DNA from 4 places in the Gottfriedia sp. S16(2024) genome. Region 3 is predicted to be linked to each of the others. Evidence: a T-box and tRNA genes for the amino acid it is inferred to sense, from the RefSeq annotation. Region 3 holds a T-box; the other regions hold tRNA genes.
The links. The T-box of region 3 lies ahead of AB1282_RS25400 (valine--tRNA ligase). A T-box ahead of a tRNA ligase gene usually reads a tRNA of that ligase, here a tRNA-Val.
Positions count from the first base shown of each region.

Region 1: it encodes a tRNA-Val, which carries the amino acid that the T-box ahead of AB1282_RS25400 (valine--tRNA ligase) is inferred to sense. The anticodon was not compared.
Region 2: it encodes a tRNA-Val, which carries the amino acid that the T-box ahead of AB1282_RS25400 (valine--tRNA ligase) is inferred to sense. The anticodon was not compared.
Region 4: it encodes a tRNA-Val, which carries the amino acid that the T-box ahead of AB1282_RS25400 (valine--tRNA ligase) is inferred to sense. The anticodon was not compared.

Region 1 covers NZ_JBFLUO010000001.1:1,907,223-1,914,152, reverse strand. Annotated here, with positions in the region: tRNA gene AB1282_RS09080 (tRNA-Leu) at 92-174, opposite strand; tRNA gene AB1282_RS09075 (tRNA-Leu) at 268-351, opposite strand; tRNA gene AB1282_RS09070 (tRNA-Cys) at 366-436, opposite strand; tRNA gene AB1282_RS09065 (tRNA-Gly) at 442-516, opposite strand; tRNA gene AB1282_RS09060 (tRNA-Gln) at 521-595, opposite strand; tRNA gene AB1282_RS09055 (tRNA-His) at 676-751, opposite strand; tRNA gene AB1282_RS09050 (tRNA-Trp) at 767-840, opposite strand; tRNA gene AB1282_RS09045 (tRNA-Tyr) at 848-932, opposite strand; tRNA gene AB1282_RS09040 (tRNA-Thr) at 943-1,015, opposite strand; tRNA gene AB1282_RS09035 (tRNA-Phe) at 1,052-1,127, opposite strand; tRNA gene AB1282_RS09030 (tRNA-Asp) at 1,136-1,211, opposite strand; tRNA gene AB1282_RS09025 (tRNA-Met) at 1,215-1,291, opposite strand; tRNA gene AB1282_RS09020 (tRNA-Val) at 1,471-1,546, opposite strand; tRNA gene AB1282_RS09015 (tRNA-Glu) at 1,556-1,630, opposite strand; tRNA gene AB1282_RS09010 (tRNA-Ser) at 1,654-1,745, opposite strand; tRNA gene AB1282_RS09005 (tRNA-Asn) at 1,750-1,824, opposite strand; rRNA gene rrf (5S ribosomal RNA) at 1,835-1,950, opposite strand; rRNA gene AB1282_RS08995 (23S ribosomal RNA) at 2,072-5,009, opposite strand; rRNA gene AB1282_RS08990 (16S ribosomal RNA) at 5,162-6,711, opposite strand.
Region 2 covers NZ_JBFLUO010000001.1:415,237-422,166, forward strand. Annotated here, with positions in the region: tRNA gene AB1282_RS02150 (tRNA-Asn) at 1-38, opposite strand, end outside; tRNA gene AB1282_RS02155 (tRNA-Ile) at 60-136, opposite strand; tRNA gene AB1282_RS02160 (tRNA-Gly) at 153-223, opposite strand; tRNA gene AB1282_RS02165 (tRNA-His) at 230-305, opposite strand; tRNA gene AB1282_RS02170 (tRNA-Thr) at 315-387, opposite strand; tRNA gene AB1282_RS02175 (tRNA-Phe) at 418-493, opposite strand; tRNA gene AB1282_RS02180 (tRNA-Asp) at 502-577, opposite strand; tRNA gene AB1282_RS02185 (tRNA-Met) at 581-657, opposite strand; tRNA gene AB1282_RS02190 (tRNA-Ser) at 854-946, opposite strand; tRNA gene AB1282_RS02195 (tRNA-Ile) at 955-1,031, opposite strand; tRNA gene AB1282_RS02200 (tRNA-Met) at 1,041-1,114, opposite strand; tRNA gene AB1282_RS02205 (tRNA-Ala) at 1,142-1,214, opposite strand; tRNA gene AB1282_RS02210 (tRNA-Pro) at 1,225-1,301, opposite strand; tRNA gene AB1282_RS02215 (tRNA-Arg) at 1,326-1,402, opposite strand; tRNA gene AB1282_RS02220 (tRNA-Leu) at 1,415-1,501, opposite strand; tRNA gene AB1282_RS02225 (tRNA-Gly) at 1,510-1,584, opposite strand; tRNA gene AB1282_RS02230 (tRNA-Leu) at 1,607-1,689, opposite strand; tRNA gene AB1282_RS02235 (tRNA-Lys) at 1,711-1,786, opposite strand; tRNA gene AB1282_RS02240 (tRNA-Thr) at 1,795-1,867, opposite strand; tRNA gene AB1282_RS02245 (tRNA-Val) at 1,871-1,946, opposite strand; rRNA gene rrf (5S ribosomal RNA) at 1,952-2,067, opposite strand; rRNA gene AB1282_RS02255 (23S ribosomal RNA) at 2,190-5,127, opposite strand; rRNA gene AB1282_RS02260 (16S ribosomal RNA) at 5,280-6,829, opposite strand.
Region 3 covers NZ_JBFLUO010000001.1:5,262,315-5,269,244, reverse strand. Annotated here, with positions in the region: gene ysxE (spore coat protein YsxE) at 1-334, shown strand, start outside; gene AB1282_RS25405 (sporulation protein) at 454-1,218, opposite strand; T-box leader at 1,446-1,681, shown strand; gene AB1282_RS25400 (valine--tRNA ligase) at 1,737-4,379, shown strand; gene AB1282_RS25395 (bifunctional folylpolyglutamate synthase/dihydrofolate synthase) at 4,485-5,786, shown strand; gene AB1282_RS25390 (diguanylate cyclase) at 5,811-6,930, shown strand, end outside.
Region 4 covers NZ_JBFLUO010000001.1:1,062,733-1,069,662, forward strand. Annotated here, with positions in the region: gene cdaA (diadenylate cyclase CdaA) at 1-610, opposite strand, end outside; gene rocF (arginase) at 1,385-2,284, opposite strand; tRNA gene AB1282_RS04955 (tRNA-Ala) at 2,525-2,600, opposite strand; tRNA gene AB1282_RS04960 (tRNA-Gly) at 2,623-2,697, opposite strand; tRNA gene AB1282_RS04965 (tRNA-Lys) at 2,714-2,786, opposite strand; tRNA gene AB1282_RS04970 (tRNA-Gln) at 2,814-2,888, opposite strand; tRNA gene AB1282_RS04975 (tRNA-Tyr) at 2,897-2,981, opposite strand; tRNA gene AB1282_RS04980 (tRNA-Val) at 3,000-3,075, opposite strand; tRNA gene AB1282_RS04985 (tRNA-Glu) at 3,086-3,160, opposite strand; tRNA gene AB1282_RS04990 (tRNA-Thr) at 3,177-3,249, opposite strand; tRNA gene AB1282_RS04995 (tRNA-Asn) at 3,263-3,337, opposite strand; rRNA gene rrf (5S ribosomal RNA) at 3,349-3,464, opposite strand; rRNA gene AB1282_RS05005 (23S ribosomal RNA) at 3,585-6,522, opposite strand; rRNA gene AB1282_RS05010 (16S ribosomal RNA) at 6,675-6,930, opposite strand, start outside.

The DNA.
Region 1 (6,930 bases), 3.4 Mb from region 3:
ATATAAACCCTATTCTATTCCTTACCTTTTACTATATAAACAAAAAAAAGGATTCTGCATCTCTGCAAAATCCTCTTCCCTGATTTCAATATAGCGGTGACAGGACTTGAACCTGCACATCCGTGAAGATACCTGATTTTGAGTCAGGCGTGTCTGCCATTCCACCACACCGCCAAAAAGTTATAAAATAATTATAATATAGGAAGGACTAATTGTCCAATCAAATCTGAAATTAAAAACCTCTTACTTTTGTAAGAGGTTTAATGATACCGAGGGCCGGACTCGAACCGGCACGGGGTCAACCCCCGCAGGATTTTAAGTCCTGTGTGTCTGCCATTCCACCACCCCGGCAGAAGTAAATTAAAAGGCGGTAACCGGATTTGAACCGATGATAAAGGTTTTGCAGACCTCTGCCTTACCACTTGGCTATACCGCCATATTTGGAGCGGAAGACGGGGTTCGAACCCGCGACCCCAACCTTGGCAAGGTTGTATTCTACCACTGAACTACTTCCGCATAATGGCTGGGCTACCTGGATTCGAACCAGGGCATGACGGAATCAAAATCCGTTGCCTTACCGCTTGGCTATAGCCCATTAATTAAGAACTTTATATACTATATTCAGTTTATTATAAATAATATTACTCACTTGAGTAATCCTTACAATAATTTAAATGGGGCGACCGATGGGAATCGAACCCACGAGTGTCGGAACCACAATCCGATGCGTTAACCACTTCGCCACGACCGCCATTATTGAATTATTTGGCAGGGGCAGTAGGAATCGAACCCACACCAAAGGTTTTGGAGACCTCTATTCTACCGTTAAACTATGCCCCTATAAAAATGGTGGAGGGGGACGGATTCGAACCGCCGAACCCACAGGGAGCGGATTTACAGTCCGCCGCGTTTAGCCACTTCGCTACCCCTCCGGTTAAAGAGTGCCGACTAGAGGACTTGAACCCCCAACCTACTGATTACAAGTCAGTTGCTCTACCAATTGAGCTAAGTCGGCTTAATAATAATTGCTTGCTATATATTTTATTTAAGATGGTGGCTCGGGACGGAATCGAACCGCCGACACGAGGATTTTCAGTCCTCTGCTCTACCGACTGAGCTACCGAGCCAACTTAAATGGCGGTCCCGACCGGGATCGAACCGGCGATCTCCTGCGTGACAGGCAGGCATGTTAACCGCTACACCACGGGACCATTTGGTTGCGGGGACAGGATTTGAACCTGCGACCTTCGGGTTATGAGCCCGACGAGCTACCAGACTGCTCCACCCCGCGATAATGTGGACTCTATTATTTATAGATCCATAAACTGTATTTCGTTAAGACCATCCCAATCTCAGGATGTTATTGCAAGTAGCAGCTCGATTGGTATGCTGAAGTAATTTCTTCGAAGCATATTCGCTCGTGCTCCACCCCGCGATAATAAGATATATATATTAATTTTAATAATTAAATGGTGGAGGATGACGGGCTCGAACCGCCGACCCCCTGCTTGTAAGGCAGGTGCTCTCCCAGCTGAGCTAATCCTCCAGGATAAAATGGTGACCCGTACGGGACTCGAACCCGTGTTACCGCCGTGAAAGGGCGGTGTCTTAACCGCTTGACCAACGGGCCAGTATAATAGTGCTGAAAACATGTGGCGGAGAGCAAGGGATTTGAACCCTTGAGACAGGGTTACCCGCCTACACGATTTCCAATCGTGCTCCTTCGGCCACTCGGACAGCTCTCCAAAATGGCTCCGCAGGTAGGGTTCGAACCTACGACCACTCGGTTAACAGCCGAGTGCTCTACCACTGAGCTACTGCGGAATAATCATAAACCAAGCGACGTTCTACTCTCACAGGGGGAAACCCCCAACTACCATCGACGCTGAAGAGCTTAACTGCCGTGTTCGGTATGGGAACGGGTGTGACCTCTTCGCTATCATCACTTGATTCAATTCCTTAAGGACAATAACTATTATATCAAATCTCACTCAAAAGTCAATGACTTTTTAAAAGTTTTTTATAATAACTTTTGCACCCTCAAAACTAGATAATGTCATTATCAAACTTGTTAGTTAAGTCCTCGACCGATTAGTATCAGTCAGCTCCACGTGTCACCACGCTTCCACCTCTGACCTATCAACCTGATCGTCTCTCAGGGGTCTTACTAGCTTAACGCTATGGGAAATCTCATCTTGAGGGGGGCTTCATGCTTAGATGCTTTCAGCACTTATCCCTTCCACACATAGCTACCCAGCCATGCTCTTGGCAGAACAACTGGTACACCAGCGGTGTGTCCATCCCGGTCCTCTCGTACTAAGGACAGCTCCTCTCAAATTTCCTGCGCCCACGACGGATAGGGACCGAACTGTCTCACGACGTTCTGAACCCAGCTCGCGTACCGCTTTAATGGGCGAACAGCCCAACCCTTGGGACCGACTACAGCCCCAGGATGCGATGAGCCGACATCGAGGTGCCAAACCTCCCCGTCGATGTGGACTCTTGGGGGAGATAAGCCTGTTATCCCCGGGGTAGCTTTTATCCGTTGAGCGATGGCCCTTCCATGCGGAACCACCGGATCACTAAGCCCGACTTTCGTCCCTGCTCGACTTGTAGGTCTCGCAGTCAAGCTCCCTTATGCCTTTACACTCTTCGAATGATTTCCAACCATTCTGAGGGAACCTTTGGGCGCCTCCGTTACTCTTTAGGAGGCGACCGCCCCAGTCAAACTGCCCACCTGACACTGTCTCCGAGCCGGATAACGGCTCTAGGTTAGAATTTCAATACAGCCAGGGTAGTATCCCACCGACGCCTCCACCGAAGCTAGCGCTCCGGCTTCTCAGGCTCCTACCTATCCTGTACAAGCTGTACCAAAATTCAATATCAAGCTGCAGTAAAGCTCCACGGGGTCTTTCCGTCCTGTCGCGGGTAACCTGCATCTTCACAGGTACTATAATTTCACCGAGTCTATGGTTGAGACAGTGCCCAAATCGTTACGCCTTTCGTGCGGGTCGGAACTTACCCGACAAGGAATTTCGCTACCTTAGGACCGTTATAGTTACGGCCGCCGTTTACTGGGGCTTCAATTCAGAGCTTCTCCCGTAAGGGATAACCCCTCCTCTTAACCTTCCAGCACCGGGCAGGCGTCAGCCCCTATACTTCGCCTTGCGGCTTCGCAGAGACCTGTGTTTTTGCTAAACAGTCGCTTGGGCCTTTTCACTGCGGCTCTCCCGGGCATACACCCAAAAGAGCACCCCTTCTCCCGAAGTTACGGGGTCATTTTGCCGAGTTCCTTAACCATAGTTCTCTCGCTCACCTTAGGATTCTCTCCTCGCCTACCTGTGTCGGTTTGCGGTACAGGCACCTATTTCCTCGCTAGAAGCTTTTCTTGGCAGCGTAGAATCAGGAACTTCGGTACTATATTTCCCTCGCCATCACAACTCAGCCTTATGATGTGCGGATTTGCCTACACATCAGCCTAATTGCTTGGACGCGCATATCCAGCAGCGCGCTTACCCTATCTTTCTGCGTCCCTCCATCGCTCAAACGGAAATGAGGTGGTACAGGAATATCAACCTGTTGTCCATCGCCTACGCCTTTCGGCCTCGGCTTAGGTCCTGACTAACCCTGGGAGGACGAGCCTTCCCCAGGAAACCTTAGGCATACGGTGGACGGGATTCTCACCCGTCTTTCGCTACTCATACCGGCATTCTCACTTCTAAGCGCTCCACCAGTCCTTACGATCTAGCTTCAACGCCCTTAGAACGCTCCCCTACCACTGATACCATACGGTATCAATCCGCAGCTTCGGTGATACGTTTAGCCCCGTTACATTTTCGGCGCAGAGTCACTCGACCAGTGAGCTATTACGCACTCTTTAAATGGTGGCTGCTTCTAAGCCAACATCCTGGTTGTCTAAGCAACTCCACATCCTTTTCCACTTAACGTATACTTTGGGACCTTAGCTGGCGGTCTGGGCTGTTTCCCTCTTGACCACGGATCTTATCACTCGTAGTCTGACTCCTATGGATAAGTCATTGGCATTCGGAGTTTGACTGAATTCGGTAACCCGTTGGGGGCCCCTAGTCCAATCAGTGCTCTACCTCCAAGACTCTAACACATAAGGCTAGCCCTAAAGCTATTTCGGGGAGAACCAGCTATCTCCGAGTTCGATTGGAATTTCTCCGCTACCCACACCTCATCCCCGCACTTTTCAACGTGCGTGGGTTCGGACCTCCATTCAGTGTTACCTGAACTTCATCCTGGACATGGGTAGATCACTCGGTTTCGGGTCTACGACCACGTACTATATCGCCCTATTCAGACTCGCTTTCGCTGCGGCTCCGTCTCTTCAACTTAACCTTGCACGGGATCGTAACTCGCCGGTTCATTCTACAAAAGGCACGCCATCACTCGTTAACGAGCTCTGACTATTTGTAAGCACACGGTTTCAGGTTCTCTTTCACTCCCCTTCCGGGGTGCTTTTCACCTTTCCCTCACGGTACTGGTTCACTATCGGTCACTAGGTAGTATTTAGCCTTGGGAGATGGTCCTCCCAGATTCCGACGGAATTTCACGTGTTCCGCCGTACTCAGGATCCACTCAAGAGGGAACGAGGTTTCAACTACAGGGTTTTTACCTTCTTTGACGGACCTTTCCAGGTCGCTTCATTTACCCCGTTCCTTTGTAACTCCGTATAGAGTGTCCTACAACCCCAAGAGGCAAGCCTCTTGGTTTGGGCTATCTTCCGTTTCGCTCGCCGCTACTCAGGAAATCGCTATTGCTTTCTATTCCTCCAGGTACTTAGATGTTTCAGTTCCCTGGGTCTGTCCTCAGTACCCTATGTATTCAGGTAAAGATACTACTCCATTACGAGTAGTGGGTTCCCCCATTCGGAAATCTCCGGATCAAAGCTTACTTACAGCTCCCCGAAGCATATCGGTGTTAGTCCCGTCCTTCATCGACTCCTAGTGCCAAGGCATCCACCGTGCGCCCTTTCTAACTTAACTAATTTTAAAACTAATTGAATTAAACTTACGCAGTTTAATGAATGACATTATCTAGTTTTCAAGGTACAAAGTTGAGAGTGAACTCTCAAAACTAAACAAAACAATGAAGAAACATTTCATACATGAACCATCGGTTCATGATGTCTCCATAGAAAGGAGGTGATCCAGCCGCACCTTCCGATACGGCTACCTTGTTACGACTTCACCCCAATCATCTGTCCCACCTTAGGCGGCTGGCCCCTAAAAGGTTACCCCACCGACTTCGGGTGTTACAAACTCTCGTGGTGTGACGGGCGGTGTGTACAAGGCCCGGGAACGTATTCACCGCGGCATGCTGATCCGCGATTACTAGTGATTCCGGCTTCATGTAGGCGAGTTGCAGCCTACAATCCGAACTGAGAATAGTTTTATGGGATTAGCTCCACCTCGCGGTCTTGCAACCCTTTGTACTATCCATTGTAGCACGTGTGTAGCCCAGGTCATAAGGGGCATGATGATTTGACGTCATCCCCACCTTCCTCCGGTTTGTCACCGGCAGTCACCTTAGAGTGCCCAACTAAATGCTGGCAACTAAGATCAAGGGTTGCGCTCGTTGCGGGACTTAACCCAACATCTCACGACACGAGCTGACGACAACCATGCACCACCTGTCACTCTGTCCCCGAAGGGAAAGCCCTATCTCTAGGGTTGTCAGAGGATGTCAAGACCTGGTAAGGTTCTTCGCGTTGCTTCGAATTAAACCACATGCTCCACCACTTGTGCGGGCCCCCGTCAATTCCTTTGAGTTTCAGTCTTGCGACCGTACTCCCCAGGCGGAGTGCTTAATGCGTTAACTTCAGCACTAAAGGGCGGAAACCCTCTAACACTTAGCACTCATCGTTTACAGCGTGGACTACCAGGGTATCTAATCCTGTTTGCTCCCCACGCTTTCGCGCCTCAGCGTCAGTTACAGACCAGAAAGTCGCCTTCGCCACTGGTGTTCCTCCAAATCTCTACGCATTTCACCGCTACACTTGGAATTCCACTTTCCTCTTCTGCACTCAAGTTTCCCAGTTTCCAATGACCCTCCCCGGTTGAGCCGGGGGCTTTCACATCAGACTTAAGAAACCGCCTGCGCGCGCTTTACGCCCAATAATTCCGGACAACGCTTGCCACCTACGTATTACCGCGGCTGCTGGCACGTAGTTAGCCGTGGCTTTCTGGTTAGGTACCGTCAAGGTACCAGCTTATTCAACTAGTACTTATTCTTCCCTAACAACAGAGCTTTACGACCCGAAGGCCTTCATCGCTCACGCGGCGTTGCTCCGTCAGACTTTCGTCCATTGCGGAAGATTCCCTACTGCTGCCTCCCGTAGGAGTCTGGGCCGTGTCTCAGTCCCAGTGTGGCCGATCACCCTCTCAGGTCGGCTACGCATCGTCGCCTTGGTGAGCCGTTACCTCACCAACTAGCTAATGCGCCGCGGGCCCATCTGTAAGTGATAGCCGAAGCCATCTTTCAATAAAGGAACAGGAGTTCCTTTATATCATCCGGTATTAGCTCCGGTTTCCCGAAGTTATCCCAGTCTTACAGGTAGGTTGCCCACGTGTTACTCACCCGTCCGCCGCTAACTAACGGGAGCAAGCTCCCATTAGTCCGCTCGACTTGCATGTATTAGGCACGCCGCCAGCGTTCGTCCTGAGCCAGGATCAAACTCTCCATAAAAGTTAAGTTTAAATCTTGTATTGCTCAAAAAACTAATAATTGACGTTTACTTCATGTTTTGTTTAGTTTTCAAAGTTCACTTCATCGCGTCATTTGCGACTTTTTCATATTAACATCTCTTTATCAGTGAGTCAACATTTTTTTATTTTTTATTACTTTGTTTCGTTTTTTGTCGAACCATCTTGGCGACGTATATAAATATAACACCCCATTTAGATT
Region 2 (6,930 bases), 4.8 Mb from region 3:
GTTAACAGCCGAGTGCTCTACCACTGAGCTACTGCGGAAAAACTAATTATAAAAATTAATGGTGGGCCTAAATGGACTCGAACCATCGACCTCACGCTTATCAGGCGTGCGCTCTAACCAGCTGAGCTATAGGCCCATTAAATTTTATAAAAAGCGGGTGATGGGAATCGAACCCACGACCGAAGCTTGGAAGGCTTCTATTTTACCATTAAACTACACCCGCAAAATATGGGGCGACCGATGGGAATCGAACCCACGAGTGTCGGAACCACAATCCGATGCGTTAACCACTTCGCCACGACCGCCATAAAGAGTGCCGACTAGAGGACTTGAACCCCCAACCTACTGATTACAAGTCAGTTGCTCTACCAATTGAGCTAAGTCGGCTTATTATTATAATCATTTTTTTATTTAAGATGGTGGCTCGGGACGGAATCGAACCGCCGACACGAGGATTTTCAGTCCTCTGCTCTACCGACTGAGCTACCGAGCCAACTTAAATGGCGGTCCCGACCGGGATCGAACCGGCGATCTCCTGCGTGACAGGCAGGCATGTTAACCGCTACACCACGGGACCATTTGGTTGCGGGGACAGGATTTGAACCTGCGACCTTCGGGTTATGAGCCCGACGAGCTACCAGACTGCTCCACCCCGCGATAATGTGGATACTATTTAATATAGTTCCAATAAAGTTATTTTGTTAAGACCATCCCAATCTCAGGATGATTATGCAAGTAGCAGCTCGATTGGTATGCTGAAGTAATTTCTTCGAAGCATATTCGTTCGTGCTCCACCCCGCGATAATGTGGATACTAACTAAGTTAGTTCCATTTATATAAAGTTTAATAAAAATGGAGGAGTAAGAGGGATTCGAACCCCCGCGGGCTGTTACACCCCTGTCGGTTTTCAAGACCGATCCCTTCAGCCAGACTTGGGTATTACTCCATTATAAGTGGTGGACCTTGTAGGACTCGAACCTACGACCGGACGGTTATGAGCCGTCTGCTCTAACCAGCTGAGCTAAAGGTCCTTAAATAAGTAGCGGCGGAGGGAGTCGAACCCACGACCTCACGGGTATGAACCGTACGCTCTAGCCAGCTGAGCTACACCGCCATAATAAATTAATTTAAGTTCTTCAAGTGGAGCCTAGCGGGATCGAACCGCTGACCTCCTGCGTGCAAGGCAGGCGCTCTCCCAGCTGAGCTAAGGCCCCATGTTTTAAATGGTCGGGAAGACAGGATTTGAACCTGCGACCCCCTGGTCCCAAACCAGGTGCTCTACCAAGCTGAGCCACTTCCCGTTCAGAATTACAGGTGAAACAATATGGCGCGCCCGAAAGGACTCGAACCCATAACCTTTTGATCCGTAGTCAAACGCTCTATCCAATTGAGCTACGGGCGCATATTATAAAAATGGTACCGAGGGCCGGACTCGAACCGGCACGGGGTCAACCCCCGCAGGATTTTAAGTCCTGTGTGTCTGCCATTCCACCACCCCGGCAGCATATATGGAGCGGAAGACGGGGCTCGAACCCGCGACCCCAACCTTGGCAAGGTTGTATTCTACCACTGAACTACTTCCGCATATACTGTTTAACAAGATAAATGGTGCGGGTGAAGGGACTCGAACCCCCACACCGAAGTACTAGATCCTAAGTCTAGCGCGTCTGCCAATTCCGCCACACCCGCAAATATTTTCTTTTTAGAAAATGGTGAGCCATGAAGGATTCGAACCTTCGACCCTCTGATTAAAAGTCAGATGCTCTACCTACTGAGCTAATGGCTCATAAAGAGTGCCGACTAGAGGACTTGAACCCCCAACCTACTGATTACAAGTCAGTTGCTCTACCAATTGAGCTAAGTCGGCATATGGTGGAGGATGACGGGCTCGAACCGCCGACCCCCTGCTTGTAAGGCAGGTGCTCTCCCAGCTGAGCTAATCCTCCATCAAACCAAGCGACGTTCTACTCTCACAGGGGGAAACCCCCAACTACCATCGACGCTGAAGAGCTTAACTGCCGTGTTCGGTATGGGAACGGGTGTGACCTCTTCGCTATCATCACTTGATTCATTTTCTTTAGGACATTAATTATTATATCAAATTTCATTTAAAAGTCAATAACTTTCTTCGATTTTTTTTATAATAATTTTTGTACCTTCAAAACTAGATAATGTCATTATCAAACTTGTTAGTTAAGTCCTCGACCGATTAGTATCAGTCAGCTCCACGTGTCACCACGCTTCCACCTCTGACCTATCAACCTGATCGTCTCTCAGGGGTCTTACTAGCTTAACGCTATGGGAAATCTCATCTTGAGGGGGGCTTCATGCTTAGATGCTTTCAGCACTTATCCCTTCCACACATAGCTACCCAGCCATGCTCTTGGCAGAACAACTGGTACACCAGCGGTGTGTCCATCCCGGTCCTCTCGTACTAAGGACAGATCCTCTCAAATTTCCTGCGCCCACGACGGATAGGGACCGAACTGTCTCACGACGTTCTGAACCCAGCTCGCGTACCGCTTTAATGGGCGAACAGCCCAACCCTTGGGACCGACTACAGCCCCAGGATGCGATGAGCCGACATCGAGGTGCCAAACCTCCCCGTCGATGTGGACTCTTGGGGGAGATAAGCCTGTTATCCCCGGGGTAGCTTTTATCCGTTGAGCGATGGCCCTTCCATGCGGAACCACCGGATCACTAAGCCCGACTTTCGTCCCTGCTCGACTTGTAGGTCTCGCAGTCAAGCTCCCTTATGCCTTTACACTCTTCGAATGATTTCCAACCATTCTGAGGGAACCTTTGGGCGCCTCCGTTACTCTTTAGGAGGCGACCGCCCCAGTCAAACTGCCCACCTGACACTGTCTCCGAGCCGGATAACGGCTCTAGGTTAGAATTTCAATACAGCCAGGGTAGTATCCCACCGACGCCTCCACCGAAGCTAGCGCTCCGGCTTCTCAGGCTCCTACCTATCCTGTACAAGCTGTACCAAAATTCAATATCAAGCTGCAGTAAAGCTCCACGGGGTCTTTCCGTCCTGTCGCGGGTAACCTGCATCTTCACAGGTACTATAATTTCACCGAGTCTATGGTTGAGACAGTGCCCAAATCGTTACGCCTTTCGTGCGGGTCGGAACTTACCCGACAAGGAATTTCGCTACCTTAGGACCGTTATAGTTACGGCCGCCGTTTACTGGGGCTTCAATTCAGAGCTTCTCCCGTAAGGGATAACCCCTCCTCTTAACCTTCCAGCACCGGGCAGGCGTCAGCCCCTATACTTCGCCTTGCGGCTTCGCAGAGACCTGTGTTTTTGCTAAACAGTCGCTTGGGCCTTTTCACTGCGGCTCTCCCGGGCATACACCCAAAAGAGCACCCCTTCTCCCGAAGTTACGGGGTCATTTTGCCGAGTTCCTTAACCATAGTTCTCTCGCTCACCTTAGGATTCTCTCCTCGCCTACCTGTGTCGGTTTGCGGTACAGGCACCTATTTCCTCGCTAGAAGCTTTTCTTGGCAGCGTAGAATCAGGAACTTCGGTACTATATTTCCCTCGCCATCACAACTCAGCCTTATGATGTGCGGATTTGCCTACACATCAGCCTAATTGCTTGGACGCGCATATCCAGCAGCGCGCTTACCCTATCTTTCTGCGTCCCTCCATCGCTCAAACGGAAATGAGGTGGTACAGGAATATCAACCTGTTGTCCATCGCCTACGCCTTTCGGCCTCGGCTTAGGTCCTGACTAACCCTGGGAGGACGAGCCTTCCCCAGGAAACCTTAGGCATACGGTGGACGGGATTCTCACCCGTCTTTCGCTACTCATACCGGCATTCTCACTTCTAAGCGCTCCACCAGTCCTTACGATCTAGCTTCAACGCCCTTAGAACGCTCCCCTACCACTGATACCATACGGTATCAATCCGCAGCTTCGGTGATACGTTTAGCCCCGTTACATTTTCGGCGCAGAGTCACTCGACCAGTGAGCTATTACGCACTCTTTAAATGGTGGCTGCTTCTAAGCCAACATCCTGGTTGTCTAAGCAACTCCACATCCTTTTCCACTTAACGTATACTTTGGGACCTTAGCTGGCGGTCTGGGCTGTTTCCCTCTTGACCACGGATCTTATCACTCGTAGTCTGACTCCTATGGATAAGTCATTGGCATTCGGAGTTTGACTGAATTCGGTAACCCGTTGGGGGCCCCTAGTCCAATCAGTGCTCTACCTCCAAGACTCTAACACATAAGGCTAGCCCTAAAGCTATTTCGGGGAGAACCAGCTATCTCCGAGTTCGATTGGAATTTCTCCGCTACCCACACCTCATCCCCGCACTTTTCAACGTGCGTGGGTTCGGACCTCCATTCAGTGTTACCTGAACTTCATCCTGGACATGGGTAGATCACTCGGTTTCGGGTCTACGACCACGTACTATATCGCCCTATTCAGACTCGCTTTCGCTGCGGCTCCGTCTCTTCAACTTAACCTTGCACGGGATCGTAACTCGCCGGTTCATTCTACAAAAGGCACGCCATCACTCGTTAACGAGCTCTGACTATTTGTAAGCACACGGTTTCAGGTTCTCTTTCACTCCCCTTCCGGGGTGCTTTTCACCTTTCCCTCACGGTACTGGTTCACTATCGGTCACTAGGTAGTATTTAGCCTTGGGAGATGGTCCTCCCAGATTCCGACGGAATTTCACGTGTTCCGCCGTACTCAGGATCCACTCAAGAGGGAACGAGGTTTCAACTACAGGGTTTTTACCTTCTTTGACGGACCTTTCCAGGTCGCTTCATTTACCCCGTTCCTTTGTAACTCCGTATAGAGTGTCCTACAACCCCAAGAGGCAAGCCTCTTGGTTTGGGCTATCTTCCGTTTCGCTCGCCGCTACTCAGGAAATCGCTATTGCTTTCTATTCCTCCAGGTACTTAGATGTTTCAGTTCCCTGGGTCTGTCCTCAGTACCCTATGTATTCAGGTAAAGATACTACTCCATTACGAGTAGTGGGTTTCCCCATTCGGAAATCTCCGGATCAAAGCTTACTTACAGCTCCCCGAAGCATATCGGTGTTAGTCCCGTCCTTCATCGACTCCTAGTGCCAAGGCATCCACCGTGCGCCCTTTCTAACTTAACTAATTTTAAAACTAATTGAATTAAACTTACGCAGTTTAATGAATGACATTATCTAGTTTTCAAGGTACAAAGTTGAGAGTGAACTCTCAAAACTAAACAAAACAATGAAGAAACATTTCATACATGAACCATCGGTTCATGATGTCTCCATAGAAAGGAGGTGATCCAGCCGCACCTTCCGATACGGCTACCTTGTTACGACTTCACCCCAATCATCTGTCCCACCTTAGGCGGCTGGCCCCTAAAAGGTTACCCCACCGACTTCGGGTGTTACAAACTCTCGTGGTGTGACGGGCGGTGTGTACAAGGCCCGGGAACGTATTCACCGCGGCATGCTGATCCGCGATTACTAGTGATTCCGGCTTCATGTAGGCGAGTTGCAGCCTACAATCCGAACTGAGAATAGTTTTATGGGATTAGCTCCACCTCGCGGTCTTGCAACCCTTTGTACTATCCATTGTAGCACGTGTGTAGCCCAGGTCATAAGGGGCATGATGATTTGACGTCATCCCCACCTTCCTCCGGTTTGTCACCGGCAGTCACCTTAGAGTGCCCAACTAAATGCTGGCAACTAAGATCAAGGGTTGCGCTCGTTGCGGGACTTAACCCAACATCTCACGACACGAGCTGACGACAACCATGCACCACCTGTCACTCTGTCCCCGAAGGGAAAGCCCTATCTCTAGGGTTGTCAGAGGATGTCAAGACCTGGTAAGGTTCTTCGCGTTGCTTCGAATTAAACCACATGCTCCACCACTTGTGCGGGCCCCCGTCAATTCCTTTGAGTTTCAGTCTTGCGACCGTACTCCCCAGGCGGAGTGCTTAATGCGTTAACTTCAGCACTAAAGGGCGGAAACCCTCTAACACTTAGCACTCATCGTTTACAGCGTGGACTACCAGGGTATCTAATCCTGTTTGCTCCCCACGCTTTCGCGCCTCAGCGTCAGTTACAGACCAGAAAGTCGCCTTCGCCACTGGTGTTCCTCCAAATCTCTACGCATTTCACCGCTACACTTGGAATTCCACTTTCCTCTTCTGCACTCAAGTTTCCCAGTTTCCAATGACCCTCCCCGGTTGAGCCGGGGGCTTTCACATCAGACTTAAGAAACCGCCTGCGCGCGCTTTACGCCCAATAATTCCGGACAACGCTTGCCACCTACGTATTACCGCGGCTGCTGGCACGTAGTTAGCCGTGGCTTTCTGGTTAGGTACCGTCAAGGTGCCAGCTTATTCAACTAGCACTTATTCTTCCCTAACAACAGAGCTTTACGACCCGAAGGCCTTCATCGCTCACGCGGCGTTGCTCCGTCAGACTTTCGTCCATTGCGGAAGATTCCCTACTGCTGCCTCCCGTAGGAGTCTGGGCCGTGTCTCAGTCCCAGTGTGGCCGATCACCCTCTCAGGTCGGCTACGCATCGTCGCCTTGGTGAGCCGTTACCTCACCAACTAGCTAATGCGCCGCGGGCCCATCTGTAAGTGATAGCCGAAGCCATCTTTCAATAAAGGAACAGGAGTTCCTTTATGTCATCCGGTATTAGCTCCGGTTTCCCGAAGTTATCCCAGTCTTACAGGTAGGTTGCCCACGTGTTACTCACCCGTCCGCCGCTAACTAACGGGAGCAAGCTCCCATTAGTCCGCTCGACTTGCATGTATTAGGCACGCCGCCAGCGTTCGTCCTGAGCCAGGATCAAACTCTCCATAAAAGTTAAGTTTAAATCTTGTATTGCTCAAAAAACTAATAATTGACGTTTACTTCATGTTTTGTTTAGTTTTCAAAGTTCACTTCGTCGCGTCATTAGCGACT
Region 3 (6,930 bases):
AGAAACTACACCAATTCAAGACTTAACTAACTATTATAAGACTTCTTTTAAAACCTATCCTATTCAGCAATCTGATCGTAATAATTGGCTTAATATGTATGAAAAGAATTTTTCATTAAGAGAAGAGGAAAGAATGTTATTTTTAAGCTATATGGCATATCCAACTCAGTTTGCTTCCAAAATTTCTAAATATTTAAAGCGATCCGAGGTTAATAATGAAAAAGACAATGTAAGAGATTTATTAAATGCATACTGGCATATGATTAATATTGAATATTTTGTCTCTAAAATTCAAGAGGATATTGAAGCAGCGAAATCTATAGATGATTTATGAATTCAGACTGCCTAATTAAGAGAAAATAAAACATCTATCCAAAAAATGTATCACCGCATTAATGGTAGCAACAACTAATGGTGTTGGAGAATACATGGATAGATGTTTTTTTATATTTATTATTTTACATGACGTTTAATAGCATTAACTACACTCTTACGTACAAAATCCTTGTCCGTAATATGATCCTTTGAAAAAGAGATTCGAACATTATTTTCATCAGTACCAAATAACTTAGAAAACTTACTTGTTGTTTCTTTTTGTTTTTGATTAAGTTGAAGAATTAAGTCGACTGTTTTGTCAAAGCTTAAATAATTAACCTCAACCTCTTCTAATTTTCCACGGAATTCGCCATTCATTGGATAAAATTCAAATTCTTGAATAATTTTTCCATATTTCTTTTTGTTTTCACTATCTCTTAATACAAATCCTTCTTCTTGAAGTGCTTGGATTACCGTTTTTAAGCCAACTGAAGGAACTACTTGAACGCCATCAGCATCATATTGGTCAACAGCCTTTTCTATTTCTAAATGAGTTTTAATCCAAATATGGGATTTGTGAAGTGATACCGGTGTATTTTCAGATAAGGTGAAAAAGAAAGGAATAACAACTTCTTCATTTGCATTTATTATACGATCAACTGATACGATAAATTTTTGTAAAGTACCATTCTTATTAATAATCTTATCATTTGATTCAACTTGATATTCAGTCATTACATGTAAAAAGACGGAATCTAGTTCTTGCTTAACTCGTCCACCTTTTATATATAATTCACCTTTTACTCGTTCACCAGCTTGATATTCTTTTTTTTCAAGCTTTGTATCGATTCTCGTTCCACCGATTCCGAGAACACGAGCTAATGTATTTTTAAATAAACCCATGAATATCCCCCTAAAAATTATATCTACATACTTTATAATTATCGCATAATTAAATAAGTACTAGTATACCAGAATGTTAAATAATCATTACAATTATTTTTCGTATTTTTTTTATGTGTTAAAAAATATGGTACTATATTGACACTTATTGAATAATCTACAAAGAAATAAGAAATACTGTTGACTAAGCTTAAGTAAATTTTGTAGACTATTACATATATTCATAATGAAATGCATTGATAGGGAAGAGTACAACGAACTAGTTCTTCAGAGAGGAAACCATTTGGTGAGAGGTTTCTAGAAAATAGAGTTGGAATGTCGCCCTTGAGCAGTGGCTTCGAAAGCTTTTTGTGATTAGAAGTTACCGGATGATCCGTTATCTTTTTTAAGTGTGTCAGCTAAACACAAGTTTTTTCTGACAAAAAAAGGTGGTACCGCGAATTCAACTCCATTCGTCCTTTTCAAGGATGAGTGGAGTTTTTTTATTTTTCAATAATTATTAGAGGAGATGAATCCGAATGGAAACTACAAAAAAATCATTACCAACAAAATATGATCCAAATTTAGTTGAAAAAGATCGTTACCAATTTTGGTTAGATGGGAAATTCTTTGAAGCACAAGTGGAATCAGAAAAGCCAAAATATACAATCGTAATTCCTCCACCAAACGTAACTGGAAAATTACACTTAGGTCATGCATGGGATACAACATTACAAGATATTTTAACTCGTACTAAACGAATGCAAGGTTATGATGTACTTTATTTACCTGGTATGGACCACGCTGGTATTGCTACACAAGCAAAAGTTGAAGCAAAATTACGTGAAGAAGGCTTATCAAGATATGATTTAGGACGTGAAAAATTCCTAGAAAAAGCTTGGGAGTGGAAAGAAGAATATGCTTCTCATATTCGTTCTCAATGGGAAAAAATCGGTTTAGGTTTAGATTACTCTCGTGAACGCTTCACATTAGATGAAGGTCTATCAGATGCAGTAAAAGAAGTATTCGTTAAGCTATACAAAAAAGGATTAATCTATCGTGGTGAATATATCATCAACTGGGATCCAGCAACAAAAACAGCTTTATCAGATATCGAAGTTATTTATAAGGATGTTCAAGGTGCATTCTACCATATGCAATACCCATTAACAGACGGAACTGGAAACATTCAAATTGCAACTACTCGTCCTGAAACAATGCTTGGAGATACTGCAATTGCGGTTCATCCGGAGGACGAAAGATATAAATCAATGGTTGGTAAAACAGTTACACTTCCTATCGTTAATCGTGAAATTCCAATTATTGCTGACGATTATGTTGATATGGAATTTGGTACTGGAGTTGTAAAAATTACTCCTGCTCATGACCCTAATGACTTTGAAGTTGGAAACCGTCATGACTTACCTCGCATTCTTGTAATGAATGAAGATGGTACGATGAATGAAAAAGCAGGAAAATACAATGGTATGGATCGCTTTGAATGCCGTAAACAAATCGTTAAAGATTTACAAGAGATGGGTGTTCTTGTTGAAATCGAAGAACATATGCATTCTGTAGGTCATAGTGAACGTAGCGGAGCGGTTGTTGAGCCTTATTTATCAACTCAATGGTTTGTTAAAATGCAACCACTAGCTGATGCTGCAGTAGCATTACAAAATTCTGATGATAGCGTAAAATTTGTACCAGATCGATTTGAAAAAACGTATCTACGTTGGATGGAAAATATTCGTGACTGGTGTATTTCACGTCAATTATGGTGGGGACATCGTATTCCGGCTTGGTACCATAAAGAAACTGGTGAGATTTATGTAAATCAAGAGCCACCAGCTGATATTGAAAATTGGAATCAAGATAACGACGTTTTAGATACTTGGTTCAGTTCAGCATTATGGCCATTCTCAACTTTAGGTTGGCCAAATGAAGAAAGTAAGGATTTCCAAGCCTATTTCCCAACTAATGTATTAGTAACTGGATATGATATTATTTTCTTCTGGGTATCAAGAATGATTTTCCAAGGAATTGAATTTACAGGTAAACGTCCATTTAACGATGTTTTAATTCATGGCTTAGTACGTGACGAGCAAGGACGTAAAATGAGTAAATCACTTGGTAACGGTGTTGACCCAATGGATGTTATTGAGAAATATGGAGCAGATTCATTACGTTACTTCTTAACAACAGGAAGTTCACCAGGCCAAGATTTACGTTTCAGTATTGAGAAAGTTGAAGCGACTTGGAACTTTGTAAACAAAATTTGGAATGCTTCTCGTTTTGCTTTAATGAATATGGAAGGTTTCACATATGAAAATATTGATTTAACGAAAGAAAAATCTGTTGCTGATGAATGGATTTTAACTCGCTTAAATGAAACAATTGAAAGTGTAACAGCTTTAATCGATCGTTATGAATTTGGTGAAGTAGGTCGTGTACTTTATAACTTCATTTGGGACGATGTTTGTGACTGGTATATCGAAATGGCAAAGATTCCTTTATACGGTGACAATGAAGATGCAAAAAATATGACTCGTTCAGTTCTAGCACACGTATTAGAAAGTACAATGAAGCTTTTACATCCATTTATGCCTTTCGTTACTGAAGAAATTTGGCAATCTCTACCTCACCAAGGTGAATCTATTACAGTTTCTGCTTGGCCAACAGTTAGAGAGGAATTAACAAATAAAGAAGCTTCTGAAACGATGAAAATATTAGTTGAGTTAATTCGTTCAGTTCGTAATATTCGTGCAGAAGTAAACACGCCAATGAGCAAAAAAGTTCAACTAATGATCTCTGCAAAGGATGAAACGATTGCAGCAGCATTAGAAGAAAACCGTTCTTATATTGAGCGCTTCTGTAATCCAGAAGAATTAACAATTTCTACTAACTTAACTGCACCAGAAAAATCGATGTCAGCAGTAATTAGTGGGGCAGAACTTTATCTTCCTCTAGAAGGATTAATTAATCTTGAAGAAGAGAAAAAACGTTTAGAGAAAGAATTAGAAAAATGGACTAGTGAAGTTGAACGAGTTCAAAAGAAATTAAGTAACCAAGGATTTGTAGCGAAAGCTCCTGAAGCAGTTATTGAAGAAGAGCGTCGTAAAGAAAAAGATTATCTTGAAAAACAAGAATCTGTAAGAGCTCGAATTGCAGAACTAAGTAAATAAGTAGTTTAAGCAGTTGATTTAATTGACTGTAATAAAAGTTAGTAAGATAAAAACGGCGAATTGAGTTAATGATTCGTCGTTTTTTACTATAAAGGTAGGGTTATGATGGTTAATACATATGAGGAAGCTCTGAAATGGATGTATAACAGAACAAAATTTGGCATTGTACCTGGATTACAAAGAATGGAAGAAATGCTTGCTAGATTAGGAAATCCCCAGTTAAGTGTTAAAACAATTCATGTCGCAGGTACGAATGGGAAAGGCTCAACAATTACGTTTCTTCAAAGTATTTTATTAGATGCAGGGTATACTGTAGGAACTTTTACATCACCATATATATTAGATTATCGTGAACAAATCATGTTTTGCGGTGAAATGATTAGTGAACAAGAATTTATTCAACTAGTAAACTGTATGATTCCAGTTGTTGAAGAAGTTGAACAGTTACCTTGTGGTGCTCCAACTGAATTTGAAATCATTACGGCAATGGCTTTTTACTATTTCGGTAAAATTAAAGAACCAGACATATTTTTAGTAGAAGCTGGTTTAGGTGGGTTAGAGGATTGCACAAATGTTATGACACCCTTAATTAGTATTATTACGAGTATTGGCCATGATCATCAACAAATTCTTGGTGAAACAATAGAAGAAATCTCTAAGCATAAGGCAGGAATCATTAAAAAGGGAATTCCAATTGTTACAGCAGAATTGAAAGATAAAGCTTTAACGATTATTCAAAATACTGCAATCAAGAATGAAGCTGATTATTTTGAATATGGAAAGCATTTTTTTGCTTCTCCTTTGAAAGATTCACTTAATGAAAAATTTAATTACCATGGCATTGACAAGTTAATTGAAAATATTGAGTTATCAATGCTTGGGCAACATCAAATTAGGAATGCTTCTTGCGCAATTTGTGTTGTTCAATTATTACAAACTAAATATGAGATGAAATTTAGTGAAGAGAATATCAAAAGGGGATTAAAAATAGCTCATAAAGCAGGTAGATTAGAAAAAATAGCATCTAATCCTGTCATTTATATTGATGGCGCACATAATGTTGAAGGAATTCAAAGTTTAGTGGAGACGATGAATAGCCATTTTCATGATAAGAAAATAAAGATTCTGTTCTCTGCCTTAAAAGATAAAAAAGTTGAAGAGATGTTAAAAGAATTACGAGAAATAACAAATAATATTGTAATGACAACTTTTGATTTTCCTAGAGCGATGAATAAAGACGAGTTAATTTCGAATGCTAATACACTCGATATAAAATATGAAAGTGATTTATCTATTGCATTAGAGAAGAATATAAAGGATAGTCAGGAAAACGAGATATTGTTAATAACCGGTTCTTTATATTTTATCTCAGTAGTCAGAAGATACTTGCTAAAAAAATTCGCTTAGAATTGTAAAGGAGGGCCCATAATCTTGATTAGTAAGCATAGTAATAGGTTGATTTGGATCGCATGGATTGTTCTAATGCCTATCATATTTTATTATGCTAATTTGGTTAGCCCTCTTAGACATATAGATCGTTCGAGTTTTTTGATTATAATCGCGTTATTTCTAATTGTAGCAAATATGCCGATTAAAATTAATGATGCTACATTTTCTTTTATTTTCGGAATCTCAATATTAGTTTTTTTATCATATGGTTTAGTTGCAGAACTTTTAATTAGTCAATTAGCCTATATAATTTTATATATAAGATTAAGTATTACAAAAAAAACTCTCTACCGAATGCCGCTTAATTCGATGATGTTTGCACTTTGTTCCATTGGTAGTGCGCTTCTTTATTATTTAGTTGGAGGAAAGATTGAACCTATTGGGACTAAGGAAATATTGAGTAACTTAATTCCAATCCTCATTTACACACTTACATCTTTTTGGATTAATCAAATCGTTATTTATTTTATTACAATTTACTTGTATAAGAGAGAAATGAAATTGATTAATAGGGAATTTAAGTGGGATTTGTTTATTTATCTATTAATGTATCCAATCGGAATAAGTCTATATTTAATGTTAGAGACAAAAGGATATATTACAATCATTTACATAACAATCTACTATATTATTTTAATGATTATTTTAAACTCTTTATCCTCTGCTTTAAATATGAACAAATATTTAAAGAAAACGATGAAAATAAGTCAAAAGCTGTCTCAAAGAATGGAAGAAGAGAAAGTAATCGATGAATTTTTTGAACAATTAACTACTTTAATTCCAGTTTCATATGGAAATTTATTTATAGTTGAAGATAAATCGCTTAAATTAAAAAGGTATTTTCAAAATAAATGTGATGAAAAAATATTCAGTTGTCCTTACTTTGAAACGCATGAAGGCTCAATATCTGAAAAAGTATTTTTTGAAAAAAGAAGATATAGTTTTAATAGACGATCACAATGGTACACAAATGATCATTTAATATTTTTAGAAGCAGAAAGTTTATTATCAATCCCCGTTATAAAAAATCAAGAAGTAGTTGGTGTACTTACAATAGCATCAGAACAAAAAAATGCTTATAAAAAATACCAAATAGTGCTGA
Region 4 (6,930 bases), 4.2 Mb from region 3:
GTCTCGTTCCCAATTCCTTTGAAATAAATGCACTCTCAGACAAAGGTAAGTAACAGGCTGCTGCTGTAATCTTTTCACCTTGTATAATTACCGCTCCGTCATGTAGAGGTGTATTTGGTATAAAGACATTAATCAGTAATTCTGATGATAAATTAGCATTCATTCGAATACCAGACTCTATATAGTCACCCATACCTGTTTGTCTCTCAAATGATATAAGTGCACCTATTCTTCGTTTAGCCATGTATTCAGTGGCTTTTGCAATGTTCTCAACAATATCATTTCGGTCATTAATCCCACTACCTGTCGTCCTAGAGAAGAAACGTCCACGTCCGAGCTGTTCTAGTGCTCTTCTTAACTCTGGTTGGAAGATAATAATAACCGCCAAGAATCCCCATGTTAATGCTTGATCCATTAAAAATTGTAAAGTATGCAAGCCGAATAGGCTGCTTAATACTTTTACGACAATAATGATTGTTACACCTTTTAAGAGTTGGACTGCCTTTGTCCCTTGAATAATGATAATTAATCTATAAATAACAAACCAAACTATTAGTATGTCTAATCCATTCTGTAAGTACTGTAAAAAATTTATATGTAAAGAAGGCATCTTTTACCCTCCAAATTCTATAGAATAAAACTGTATCTTGAGTATTATACCATATTTTTGCAATACACAAAATTTGTGAGTTATGAATTATATTAACAATACTTTAACGACTATTTTAGTTATGTTAAACAAAATTACAGAATTATATATATTAGTTGTCTAAATTCGTAGAAGAATAGACAACAATTAATTCTTTTTTGAAAGACAGTTCTTCAGAGTGTTGAAATATAAAATGGTCAATATGGAAAACGGACATTAATTGAACATTTATTAATGATGAAATTATCATTTTTTGGATGGTCTATTAATGATTTTAAATTTTAATATGTTTGAGCAATTTTATGATTCCAATAACACTAGTAAGTTTTTTTAGAAGTTAAAAATATTATGAGCTAATTTTTAGAAAAGCAAATTCAATTGATTAGCTTATTAATTAATGTTCGATATTAATTGACCTCCTAACTGATTAATAAACAACTGTTTGGAAACTCTAAGTAAAGGCAATTTGAATAGGTTTTATTGCACACTTTTTTTGATGAATATGTTGATTGGAACGAAAGGGGTGCTCGACTCCTATGGGATATGCGGGAAGGCTGAGACCCCGCAGGCTCGCCGAGGAGGCTAAAGAATCTCGCCCCATGGAAAGCGAGCATCCTGTAGTGGAAATCAACGTCACTCTACTCCTTCTACGAAAATTTGGTAATTTAATTGACAAGGTTGTTTTTCTACAACGTAAAAAAGCTAGCGAATGCTAGCTTTTTATTTTTGAAATAATTATAGTAACTTTTCACCTAATAATGAGCCTATTAATGCAACGGCTACGATTGCTGTTCGATTTCTTTCGTCTAATATAGGATTAACTTCTACGAATTCAATTGATGTAATAATATCAGCATCTGATAACATTTCCATCGCTAAGTGACCTTCTCTATAAGTGATTCCTCCAGGAACAGGTGTACCAACACCAGGAACGTGAATTGGATCTAGGCCATCAAGATCTAATGATAAGTGTACTCCGTCACACCCTTTCAAGTGGTCAATGCTTTCTTCCATTACTTTTGTCATTCCTAATTTATCAATTTCATGCATTGTATAAACTTTAATTCCTAATTCTTTAATAATTGCTCTTTCGCCTTCATCAAGATCACGTGCACCAATAATGATTACGTTCTCTGGTTTTACTTTAGGGAAGTAACCACCTATTTTCGTTAATAAGTCGTGACCGTGACCTAATGAAACAGCTAAAGACATACCATGAATATTACCAGAAGGAGATGTTTCAGCAGTATTTAAATCTCCATGTGCATCAAACCAAATTAATCCAAGATTATTATAATGTTTTGATACACCTGCTAATGTACCGATTGCAATACTATGATCACCGCCAAGTACTAGTGGCATTCTGTTTCTTTTAATAACTTCATCAACTTCAGCAGCAAGCTTTTCACATGTTTCTTTTACAGATTTTAAGTTCTTTAAATTATGTTCTGAATTATCTTCTTTAACTGGTGTACGTTCTACTAAAATATCGCCTAAGTCTTCTACTTGATAAGACATTCTTTCAATACGTTCGTGCAACTGTGCATATCTAATTGCACTTGGCCCCATATCTACCCCACGTCTAGTTTGTCCTAAATCTAATGGTACTCCAATAATTGAAATATCTTTTAACATTTTTATTTCCCCCATCGACTGATTTCATAAAAGAAAACGCTTACTTGTTTTTGAAAAAATATAATTTTTTGACTGTTAAAGTTATTAATTATATTAATAGTTTAAATCTTTTAAAACAAATGGGTCAACTCGACATTTTTTTGTATACATATGCATTTTGAGCTTATTAATTGCTATACCATATGATTATATACAACAAAAAACCTTAGTCAAATGACTAAGGTTTAACTTTATGTATATTGGTGGAGCCTAGCGGGATCGAACCGCTGACCTCCTGCGTGCAAGGCAGGCGCTCTCCCAGCTGAGCTAAGGCCCCACTATATAAAAATATATGCGAATGGAGCGGAAGACGGGGCTCGAACCCGCGACCCCAACCTTGGCAAGGTTGTATTCTACCACTGAACTACTTCCGCACATAAAAAAAAAGAGTGAGCCATGAAGGATTCGAACCTTCGACCCTCTGATTAAAAGTCAGATGCTCTACCTACTGAGCTAATGGCTCGTAATAAATTACGATTAAATAAAAAAATGGCTGGGCTACCTGGATTCGAACCAGGGCATGACGGAATCAAAATCCGTTGCCTTACCGCTTGGCTATAGCCCAACAATAAATGGTGGAGGGGGACGGATTCGAACCGCCGAACCCACAGGGAGCGGATTTACAGTCCGCCGCGTTTAGCCACTTCGCTACCCCTCCGGTATTTATTAAATTAAATGGTGGAGGATGACGGGCTCGAACCGCCGACCCCCTGCTTGTAAGGCAGGTGCTCTCCCAGCTGAGCTAATCCTCCGTAATATAAATGGTGACCCGTACGGGACTCGAACCCGTGTTACCGCCGTGAAAGGGCGGTGTCTTAACCGCTTGACCAACGGGCCAGTACAACTTTTCCTAAGCTTCCAACCGGGCTCGAACCGGTGACCTCTTCCTTACCATGGAAGTACTCTGCCTGCTGAGCTATGGAAGCATTAAGTTAAAAATGGCTCCGCAGGTAGGGTTCGAACCTACGACCACTCGGTTAACAGCCGAGTGCTCTACCACTGAGCTACTGCGGAATAAACTTAAAACCAAGCGACGTTCTACTCTCACAGGGGGAAACCCCCAACTACCATCGACGCTGAAGAGCTTAACTGCCGTGTTCGGTATGGGAACGGGTGTGACCTCTTCGCTATCATCACTTGATTCATTTTATTTAGGACATTAATTATTATATCAAATTTCATTTAAAAGTCAACAACTTTATGAAATTTTTTATAATAATTTTTGTACCTTCAAAACTAGATAATGTCATTATCAAACTTGTTAGTTAAGTCCTCGACCGATTAGTATCAGTCAGCTCCACGTGTCACCACGCTTCCACCTCTGACCTATCAACCTGATCGTCTCTCAGGGGTCTTACTAGCTTAACGCTATGGGAAATCTCATCTTGAGGGGGGCTTCATGCTTAGATGCTTTCAGCACTTATCCCTTCCACACATAGCTACCCAGCCATGCTCTTGGCAGAACAACTGGTACACCAGCGGTGTGTCCATCCCGGTCCTCTCGTACTAAGGACAGCTCCTCTCAAATTTCCTGCGCCCACGACGGATAGGGACCGAACTGTCTCACGACGTTCTGAACCCAGCTCGCGTACCGCTTTAATGGGCGAACAGCCCAACCCTTGGGACCGACTACAGCCCCAGGATGCGATGAGCCGACATCGAGGTGCCAAACCTCCCCGTCGATGTGGACTCTTGGGGGAGATAAGCCTGTTATCCCCGGGGTAGCTTTTATCCGTTGAGCGATGGCCCTTCCATGCGGAACCACCGGATCACTAAGCCCGACTTTCGTCCCTGCTCGACTTGTAGGTCTCGCAGTCAAGCTCCCTTATGCCTTTACACTCTTCGAATGATTTCCAACCATTCTGAGGGAACCTTTGGGCGCCTCCGTTACTCTTTAGGAGGCGACCGCCCCAGTCAAACTGCCCACCTGACACTGTCTCCGAGCCGGATAACGGCTCTAGGTTAGAATTTCAATACAGCCAGGGTAGTATCCCACCGACGCCTCCACCGAAGCTAGCGCTCCGGCTTCTCAGGCTCCTACCTATCCTGTACAAGCTGTACCAAAATTCAATATCAAGCTGCAGTAAAGCTCCACGGGGTCTTTCCGTCCTGTCGCGGGTAACCTGCATCTTCACAGGTACTATAATTTCACCGAGTCTATGGTTGAGACAGTGCCCAAATCGTTACGCCTTTCGTGCGGGTCGGAACTTACCCGACAAGGAATTTCGCTACCTTAGGACCGTTATAGTTACGGCCGCCGTTTACTGGGGCTTCAATTCAGAGCTTCTCCCGTAAGGGATAACCCCTCCTCTTAACCTTCCAGCACCGGGCAGGCGTCAGCCCCTATACTTCGCCTTGCGGCTTCGCAGAGACCTGTGTTTTTGCTAAACAGTCGCTTGGGCCTTTTCACTGCGGCTCTCCCGGGCATACACCCAAAAGAGCACCCCTTCTCCCGAAGTTACGGGGTCATTTTGCCGAGTTCCTTAACCATAGTTCTCTCGCTCACCTTAGGATTCTCTCCTCGCCTACCTGTGTCGGTTTGCGGTACAGGCACCTATTTCCTCGCTAGAAGCTTTTCTTGGCAGCGTAGAATCAGGAACTTCGGTACTATATTTCCCTCGCCATCACAACTCAGCCTTATGATGTGCGGATTTGCCTACACATCAGCCTAATTGCTTGGACGCGCATATCCAGCAGCGCGCTTACCCTATCTTTCTGCGTCCCTCCATTGCTCAAACGGAAATGAGGTGGTACAGGAATATCAACCTGTTGTCCATCGCCTACGCCTTTCGGCCTCGGCTTAGGTCCTGACTAACCCTGGGAGGACGAGCCTTCCCCAGGAAACCTTAGGCATACGGTGGACGGGATTCTCACCCGTCTTTCGCTACTCATACCGGCATTCTCACTTCTAAGCGCTCCACCAGTCCTTACGATCTAGCTTCAACGCCCTTAGAACGCTCCCCTACCACTGATACCATACGGTATCAATCCGCAGCTTCGGTGATACGTTTAGCCCCGTTACATTTTCGGCGCAGAGTCACTCGACCAGTGAGCTATTACGCACTCTTTAAATGGTGGCTGCTTCTAAGCCAACATCCTGGTTGTCTAAGCAACTCCACATCCTTTTCCACTTAACGTATACTTTGGGACCTTAGCTGGCGGTCTGGGCTGTTTCCCTCTTGACCACGGATCTTATCACTCGTAGTCTGACTCCTATGGATAAGTCATTGGCATTCGGAGTTTGACTGAATTCGGTAACCCGTTGGGGGCCCCTAGTCCAATCAGTGCTCTACCTCCAAGACTCTAACACATAAGGCTAGCCCTAAAGCTATTTCGGGGAGAACCAGCTATCTCCGAGTTCGATTGGAATTTCTCCGCTACCCACACCTCATCCCCGCACTTTTCAACGTGCGTGGGTTCGGACCTCCATTCAGTGTTACCTGAACTTCATCCTGGACATGGGTAGATCACTCGGTTTCGGGTCTACGACCACGTACTATATCGCCCTATTCAGACTCGCTTTCGCTGCGGCTCCGTCTCTTCAACTTAACCTTGCACGGGATCGTAACTCGCCGGTTCATTCTACAAAAGGCACGCCATCACTCGTTAACGAGCTCTGACTATTTGTAAGCACACGGTTTCAGGTTCTCTTTCACTCCCCTTCCGGGGTGCTTTTCACCTTTCCCTCACGGTACTGGTTCACTATCGGTCACTAGGTAGTATTTAGCCTTGGGAGATGGTCCTCCCAGATTCCGACGGAATTTCACGTGTTCCGCCGTACTCAGGATCCACTCAAGAGGGAACGAGGTTTCAACTACAGGGTTTTTACCTTCTTTGACGGACCTTTCCAGGTCGCTTCATTTACCCCGTTCCTTTGTAACTCCGTATAGAGTGTCCTACAACCCCAAGAGGCAAGCCTCTTGGTTTGGGCTATCTTCCGTTTCGCTCGCCGCTACTCAGGAAATCGCTATTGCTTTCTATTCCTCCAGGTACTTAGATGTTTCAGTTCCCTGGGTCTGTCCTCAGTACCCTATGTATTCAGGTAAAGATACTACTCCATTACGAGTAGTGGGTTTCCCCATTCGGAAATCTCCGGATCAAAGCTTACTTACAGCTCCCCGAAGCATATCGGTGTTAGTCCCGTCCTTCATCGACTCCTAGTGCCAAGGCATCCACCGTGCGCCCTTTCTAACTTAACTAATTTTAAAACTAATTGAATTAAACTTACGCAGTTTAATGAATGACATTATCTAGTTTTCAAGGTACAAAGTTGAGAGTGAACTCTCAAAACTAAACAAAACAATGAAGAAACATTTCATACATGAACCATCGGTTCATGATGTCTCCATAGAAAGGAGGTGATCCAGCCGCACCTTCCGATACGGCTACCTTGTTACGACTTCACCCCAATCATCTGTCCCACCTTAGGCGGCTGGCCCCTAAAAGGTTACCCCACCGACTTCGGGTGTTACAAACTCTCGTGGTGTGACGGGCGGTGTGTACAAGGCCCGGGAACGTATTCACCGCGGCATGCTGATCCGCGATTACTAGTGATTCCGGCTTCATGTAGGCGAGTTGCAGCCTACAATCCGAACTGAGAATAGTTT